DNA from 2 places in the Ancylobacter terrae genome. Region 1 is predicted to be linked to the other one. Evidence: predicted binding sites of a transcription regulator. Region 1 holds the regulator's gene; the other holds the start of a gene.

What was found. The regulator PhoB, encoded in region 1, activates phosphate uptake and scavenging genes when phosphate is short. The targets are predictions, from matches to a motif close to TGTCATNNANCTGTCAT.
Region 2: a site for PhoB is predicted at 1,983-1,999, ahead of ACEUEL_RS02255 (YdcH family protein). Genes of this name have one in related genera too.

The regions. Positions count from the first base shown of each region.
Region 1 is NZ_JBJGXH010000004.1:156,182-159,579, reverse strand. Features, by position in the region: gene pstB (phosphate ABC transporter ATP-binding protein PstB) at 1-358, shown strand, start outside; gene phoU (phosphate signaling complex protein PhoU) at 378-1,091, shown strand; gene phoB (phosphate regulon transcriptional regulator PhoB) at 1,105-1,806, shown strand; gene nthA (nitrile hydratase subunit alpha) at 1,932-2,597, shown strand; gene ACEUEL_RS19240 (hypothetical protein) at 2,594-2,908, shown strand; gene ACEUEL_RS19235 (SH3-like domain-containing protein) at 2,908-3,270, shown strand; gene ACEUEL_RS19230 (nitrile hydratase accessory protein) at 3,273-3,398, shown strand, end outside.
Region 2 is NZ_JBJGXH010000001.1:481,879-485,276, forward strand. Features, by position in the region: gene ACEUEL_RS02250 (propionyl-CoA synthetase) at 1-1,552, opposite strand, end outside; gene ACEUEL_RS02255 (YdcH family protein) at 1,776-1,955, opposite strand; gene ACEUEL_RS02260 (YdcH family protein) at 2,148-2,354, shown strand; gene ACEUEL_RS02265 (peroxiredoxin) at 2,551-3,036, opposite strand; gene ACEUEL_RS02270 (protein-disulfide reductase DsbD domain-containing protein) at 3,152-3,398, opposite strand, start outside.

The DNA of each region.
Region 1 (3,398 bases):
CTGGGAGGAGACCAAGGACCGCCTGCACACCTCGGCGCTCGGCATGTCCGGCGGCCAGCAGCAGCGCCTGTGCATCGCCCGCACCATCGCGGTGAAGCCGGAGGTGATCCTGCTCGACGAGCCGACCTCGGCGCTCGACCCGATCTCCACCTCCAAGATCGAGGACCTGATCGACGAGCTGAAGCAGGACTTCACCATCGTCATCGTCACCCACAACATGCAGCAGGCCGCCCGCTGCGCCGACCTCACCGCCTTCTTCTATCTGGGCGAGCTGATCGAGGTGGGCGTCTCCTCGGACATCTTCACCAATCCGCGCGAAGTGCGCACCCGCGACTACATCACCGGCCGCTTCGGCTGAGCCGGCAGAGGATCACGCCATGACGGAGCACATCGTCTCCTCCTTCGACACCGACCTGAAGGACCTCAGCCGCAAGGTGGTCGAGATGGGCGGCCAGGCCGAGCGGCTCGTCGCCGATTCGGTGCAGGCGCTGGTGAAGCGCGACGCCGATCTCGCCCAGAAGGTCATCGTCCTCGACGGCCCGGTCGACCTGCTCCAGCGCGAGATCGAGGAAAAGGCGGTGCTCACCATCGCCCGCCGCCAGCCGCTGGCCGGCGACCTGCGCGAGATCGTGGCGGCCATGCGCATCGCCAATGATCTCGAGCGCATCGGCGATCTCGCCAAGAACACCGCCAAGCGCGTGCTGGCGCTGACCGGCGAGTTCCACCCGCAGAAGCTGGTGCGCGGCGTCGAGCATATGTCCGGCATCGTGCTGGAGCAGCTGAAAGAGGTGCTGGACGCCTATGCCACCCGCGACCGCGACGCGGCGATCGCGGTCTGGCGGCGCGACGGCGAGGTCGACATCCTCTACACCTCGCTGTTCCGCGAACTGCTCACCTACATGATGGAAGACCCGCGCAACATCTCGCTGTGCACGCATCTGCTGTTCTGCGCCAAGAATATCGAGCGGATCGGCGACCACGCCACCAATGTCGCCGAGACGGTGCATTACCTCGTGACCGGCCAGGTGCTCGCCGACGAGCGCCCCAAGCAGGACACGACCAGCATCACCTCGGTGGCGTTCCCGGCGTAAGGCAGGGCATCCCATGCCGACCAATATCCTGATCGTCGAGGACGAGGAGCCGCTCAGCCTGCTGCTGCGCTACAACCTCGAATCCGAAGGCTACGCGGTGGAGAGCGTCGGGCGCGGCGACGAGGCCGAGACCCGGCTGCGCGAGAGCGTGCCCGATCTCGTCATCCTCGACTGGATGCTCCCCGGCCTCTCCGGCATCGAATTGTGCCGGCGCCTGCGCGCGCGCCCCGAGACCGAGCGCATGCCGGTGCTGATGCTCACCGCGCGGGGCGAGGAATCCGAGCGCGTGCGCGGCCTCGCCACCGGCGCCGACGACTATGTGGTGAAGCCGTTCTCGGTGCCCGAGCTGGTCGCCCGGGTGCGGGCGCTGCTGCGCCGGGCCAAGCCCGACCACATCGCCACCCTCCTGCGCGCCGGCGACATCGAGCTCGACCGCGAGACCAAGCGCGTGCACCGCGCCGGCCGCGAGCTGCATCTCGGCCCGACCGAGTTTCGCCTGCTGGAGTTCCTGATGCAGTCGCCCGGCCGCGTCTTCTCGCGCGAGCAACTGCTCGACGGCGTCTGGGGCCAGGACGTCTACATCGACGAGCGCACGGTGGACGTGCATGTCGGGCGCCTGCGCAAGGCGCTCAACCGCGCCCGCCAGCCCGACCCGATCCGCACCGTGCGGGGCTCGGGCTATTCCTTCAACGAAATGTTCGCCCGCACGCATTGAGGCGAGGCGTTTCTGCCCAACAAAATGGCGTGCGCGATTTCTGGCGGTTTCGCGCATCGCGACGTCGACGGCTGCGATAAGCTCTCGCATAATGATGCTGGGCAGCGCAGCGACGACGGGCAGCCATGGCAGGCCATCACGACGACGACCACCACCATCATCACGACCATCAGGATTCCGCCGACACCCTGCTGAACGCGATGGCGGACATCGAGATCAGCGCCCGGGTCAAGGCGCTGGAAGAACTGCTGTCGGCGAAGGGCCTTGTCGATCCGGCCGCGCTCGATGCCGTGGTCGACCTCTATGAGAACCAGATCGGCCCGCGCAATGGCGCCCGCGTTATCGCGCGCGCGTGGAGCGACCCGGACTATCGGCGCCGACTGCTCGCCGACCCCAATCCGGCTATCGCCGAGCTCGGCTATTCCGGCGCCCAGGGCGAGAACATGGTGGTGGTCGAGAACACGGAGACGGTCCACAACATCGTCGTTTGCACGCTGTGCTCCTGCTATCCGTGGCCGGTGCTCGGCCTGCCGCCGGTCTGGTACAAGAGCATGCCGTACCGGACCCGCGTCGTCCGCGATCCGCGCTCCGTGCTCGAGGAGTTCGGCACACGCCTGCCGGACAGCACCGAGATCCGCGTCTGGGACAGCAATTCCGAGATCCGCTACCTCGTCCTGCCGCGCCGGCCGGCGGGGACGGAGGGGATGGACGAGGCGACGCTGGCCGCGCTCGTCACCCGCGACAGCATGATCGGCGTCACCGAGGCGCTCCCGCCGGAGGGCGCACGATGAACTCGATGCATGATTGCGGCGGCTTCGACGGCTTCGGCCGCGTCGTCCCGGAGGGCTATGACGGGCGCGAGCCGGTCTTCAAGACCGAGTGGGAACGGCGCATGTGCGCGCTGTTCATGGTGACCATCGGCGCCATGTATTCGGACGACGAGTTTCGCCAGTCGCGCGAGCGGCTGGAGCCGGTCAAGTACCTGACGCGACCCTATTACGAGCAATGGTGGTTCGCCGTGTCCCGCGTGCTGCTCCAGAAGGGCATCATCGACGAGGCCGAGTATCGCTCGTGCGTCGCGCGGCTCGGGGGAGGCGCCTGATGCTCGGCCCGGGCGAGATACTCGACCTGCTCAGGATCGGGGCGACCACGCGGGTGGAGGATGCCGCGCGCCGCCCGCTCTTCCTCCCGGGCCAGCGCGTGCTGACACGCAAGATCAACCCGCTCACCCACACCCGCCTGCCGCGCTACTGCCGCGGGCGGCGGGGCGTGATCGACCGCGTGCACGGACTCTACGCATTGCCAGACCTACGCGCGCTGGGCGACGAGACTACGCGCGAATATTGCTACAGCGTGCGCTTCACCATGCGCGAACTCTGGGGCGAGGATGCCTCGCCGGTCGACAGCCTGCTGATCGACCTGTGGGACAGCTACCTCCTGCCGGATGCGGCCGGCGAACCATGAGCGTGCGCGCGCCTCTGCCCGACCTCGACCGTCCCGAGGCGTTCGCGGCCCCCTGGGAAGCGCAGATCTTCGCCATCGTGGTCATGCTGCACGAGCGCGGCCTGTTCGAGTGGGCCGACTTCGCCGCG
Region 2 (3,398 bases), on a different contig from region 1:
CGGTCGACAGGCGATGGCCGGCGACGTTGATGATGTCGTCGGTGCGGCCCATGATGAAGACATAGCCGTCATCGTCCTTGAAGCCGGCGTCGGCGGTCTTGTAGTAGCCGGGGAAGTCGACGAGGTAGCTCTCCCGGAAGCGGTCCGGCTGCTGCCACAGCGTCGGCAGGCAGCCGGGCGGCAGCGGCAGCTTGATGACGATCGAGCCCATCCGGTTCGGGCCGACCGGATGGCCGCCCTCGTCCACGATGTCGACCGCATAGCCGGGCATCGGCACGGTGGGCGAGCCGGCCTTCACCGGCATGGCGCCGAGGCCGAACGGGTTGCCGACGATGGCCCAGCCGGTCTCGGTCTGCCACCAATGGTCGATCACCGGCACGCCGAGCTTCTGTTCGGCCCAGTGCACCGTGTCGGGGTCGGCCCGCTCGCCGGCGAGGAACAGTGCGCGCAGCGACGCGATGTCGTGGCGCTTCAGCAGGAGCGCCTCCGGGTCTTCCTTCTTGATGGCGCGCAGCGCGGTGGGCGCGGTGAACAGGACCGAGACCTTGTACTCCTCGATCACCCGCCAAAAGGCGGCGGGGTCGGGCGTGCCGACCGGCTTGCCCTCGTACAGCACCGTCGTACAGCCGGCGAGCAGCGGGGCGTAGACGATGTAGGAATGGCCGACCACCCAGCCGATGTCGGAGGCCGACCAGAACACCTCGCCCGGCTTCACGCCGTAGAGCCCCTCCATGGTCCAGCGCAGCGCGACCATGTGGCCGCCGGTGTCGCGCACCACGCCCTTGGGCTTCCCGGTCGTGCCGGAGGTGTAGAGGATGTAGAGCGGATCGGTGGCCCCGACCGGGACGCAGTCGACCCCCCGCCCGCCGGCGGCCGCCTTGGCGCGGGCCTCGTGCCAGTCGAGATCGCGGCCCGGCTGGAGATTGGCGGCGAGCTCGGGGCGCTGCAGGATGACGCAGCGTTCCGGCTTGTGCGCGGACATGCTGATGGCGAGATCGAGCAGCGGCTTGTAGGCAACGACCCGGCTCGGCTCGATGCCGCAGGAGGCGGACAGCACCACCTTCGGCTTGGCGTCCTCGATGCGGGTGGCAAGTTCGGCCGCGGCGAAGCCGCCGAACACCACGGAATGCACGGCGCCGATGCGGGCGCAGGCGAGCATGGCGACGATCGCCTCGGGCACCATCGGCATGTAGATGACGACGCGGTCGCCCTTCTCGACGCCGAGATCGCGCAGCACGGCGCCGAGCGTGCGCACTTCCGCCAGCAGCTCCGAATAGGTCACGGTGCGCTTCGCGCCGGTCACCGGGCTGTCATAGTAGATCGCGGGCTGGGTGCCGCGCCCGGCGCCGACATGGCGGTCGACCGCGTTGTGGCAGGTGTTGCACAGCCCGCCGACGAACCAGCGGCCATAGGCGCCGAGGCCGGGATCGAACACCGCCCGCGGCTCGGCGATCCAGTCGACGGCCTTCGCCGCTTCGCGCCAAAAGCCTTCGGGGTCGGTTATGGAGCGCTCGTAGACTGCCGCATACCGGTTGCTCGTGGCGTCGTTCATGGGGCGTTCTCCCGCGCATGTTGTTCTTGTTGTGGGTACGCTTCACAAAAGTCCGACGCGCCGGGGAAAGGCAAGCGCGCTCAATTGCGTACGACGTTGGTCGAATCGTCGTGAAGGGCATGTGGCGCGCATAAAAAACCGCCGGTCGCGGGGACCGGCGGCTTGTCCTTCGCCGGCGCATCATGGCCGGTACCGTGCGCAGGGCGTGCCCCGCGCGGGGCGATCAATGCACCGTCTGGTTTTCGGTGAGACGGACGATTTCATCCTTGAGGAGCAGCTTGCGACGCTTGAGATCGGCGATCCGCGTTTCATCGGATCCCGGATGTGCCAGCTCTTCGCGAAGCTCCCGTTCGAGCGCCTGGTGGCGACGCTGCAACTCCGCGACATGCGCCTGCATGGACATGGGCCTTGTCTCCGTGTCTCGAAGTGACGTCATGAGTGTGTCACTTAAGCCCCCGCCTGTCGACGAAACGAGTCGCTGCGATGCAGCATCATCGTGCGGTGCAGAAGACATTGCGGCGGAGCGGCGGCGCGGCGATACTCGGGGCCGCCGCAGCCGCGGCCGGGGTGAATCGTGAGTGCGGGCGCAGGGCAGATGACGGACGAAGAGGAACGCGAGCTCAAGGCGCTCCTCGAACGCCTGCGGCAGGAGCATCGCGATCTCGATGCGGCAATATTGGCGCTGCAGTCGGTGCCGGGCAGCGACCAGCTTCAGCTCGCGCGGCTCAAGAAGCGCAAGCTGCAGCTCAAGGATCGCATCGGCATCATCGACGACCAGATCACGCCCGACATCATCGCGTGAGGGCCGGAAGGGCGGGCAGGGCCATTGGGGTGGGGATCGCCGCCAGAGTGCGGCCATCCCGGGGCCCGTCCCAATGCGTCGAGGCTCTGCGTCACGCCATCGGCGAGGCGTGGATGGCCGGGACGAGCCCGGCCATGACGGCGTGAGCGGAACGAGGCCGTAGCCGACGCCCTCCCACGGCGCCGGCCAACCGTTCTCAGAGCTGGCCGAGCAGCACGTCGGCGCTGGTCTTGTCGGCCTTGCTCGGCACGTCCTCGACGTTGAGCACCTTCACCACGCCGTCCTCGATCACCGAGGAGTAGCGCTTGGAGCGCAGGCCGAGACCGGCGCCGGAGGCATCGAGCTCGAGGCCGAGCGCCTTGGCAAAGTCGCCATTGCCGTCGGAGAGGAACAGGATCTTGCCGCCGGTGTTCGAGACGCCTTCCCAGGCGGCCAGCACGAAGGGATCGTTCACCGCGGTGACGGCGATGAGGTCGACACCCTTGCCGAGGATCTCGTCGGCGCGGGCGGCGTAGCCCGGCAGGTGGTTCTTGTGGCAGGTGGGGGTGAAGGCGCCGGGGACGGCGAACAGCACCACCTTCTTGCCCTTGAAGATCTCGTCCGTGCTCTTGGCCACCGGGCCATCGGCGGTGTTGACGCGGAAGGTCGCGTTGGGCAGCGTGTCGCCGACCTTGATGGTCATGGTCTGGTTCCTTTCATGCGCGGAAAAAGCGGGGGCGGCGGGTCGTGCCGGAGCGGCACGGCGCCGGCCAGCCGGCGCGGCAGCATAGCCACTTCCGACCGCGCGGAAAGCCCTTTCAGCGTCCCGAAAGCGGCGAGGTGACCTCGATCGCCCGGCCGGCATCGATGAGCGTCAGCCGCAGGGTTGCCGCCCGGATATCGGCCCCGCGCGGCACGCCGTCGACGGGCAACGTGAAGCGGGCGCGGCCATTGCCGAGATCCTCCCGGGAGGGCAGGGGCAGCGCCCAGTCCTCGTTCGGGCCCTCGACGAAGAGATCGGCCCGGGCGCCGTCGGCGACGCGGGCCTCGACCCGGATCGTCGGC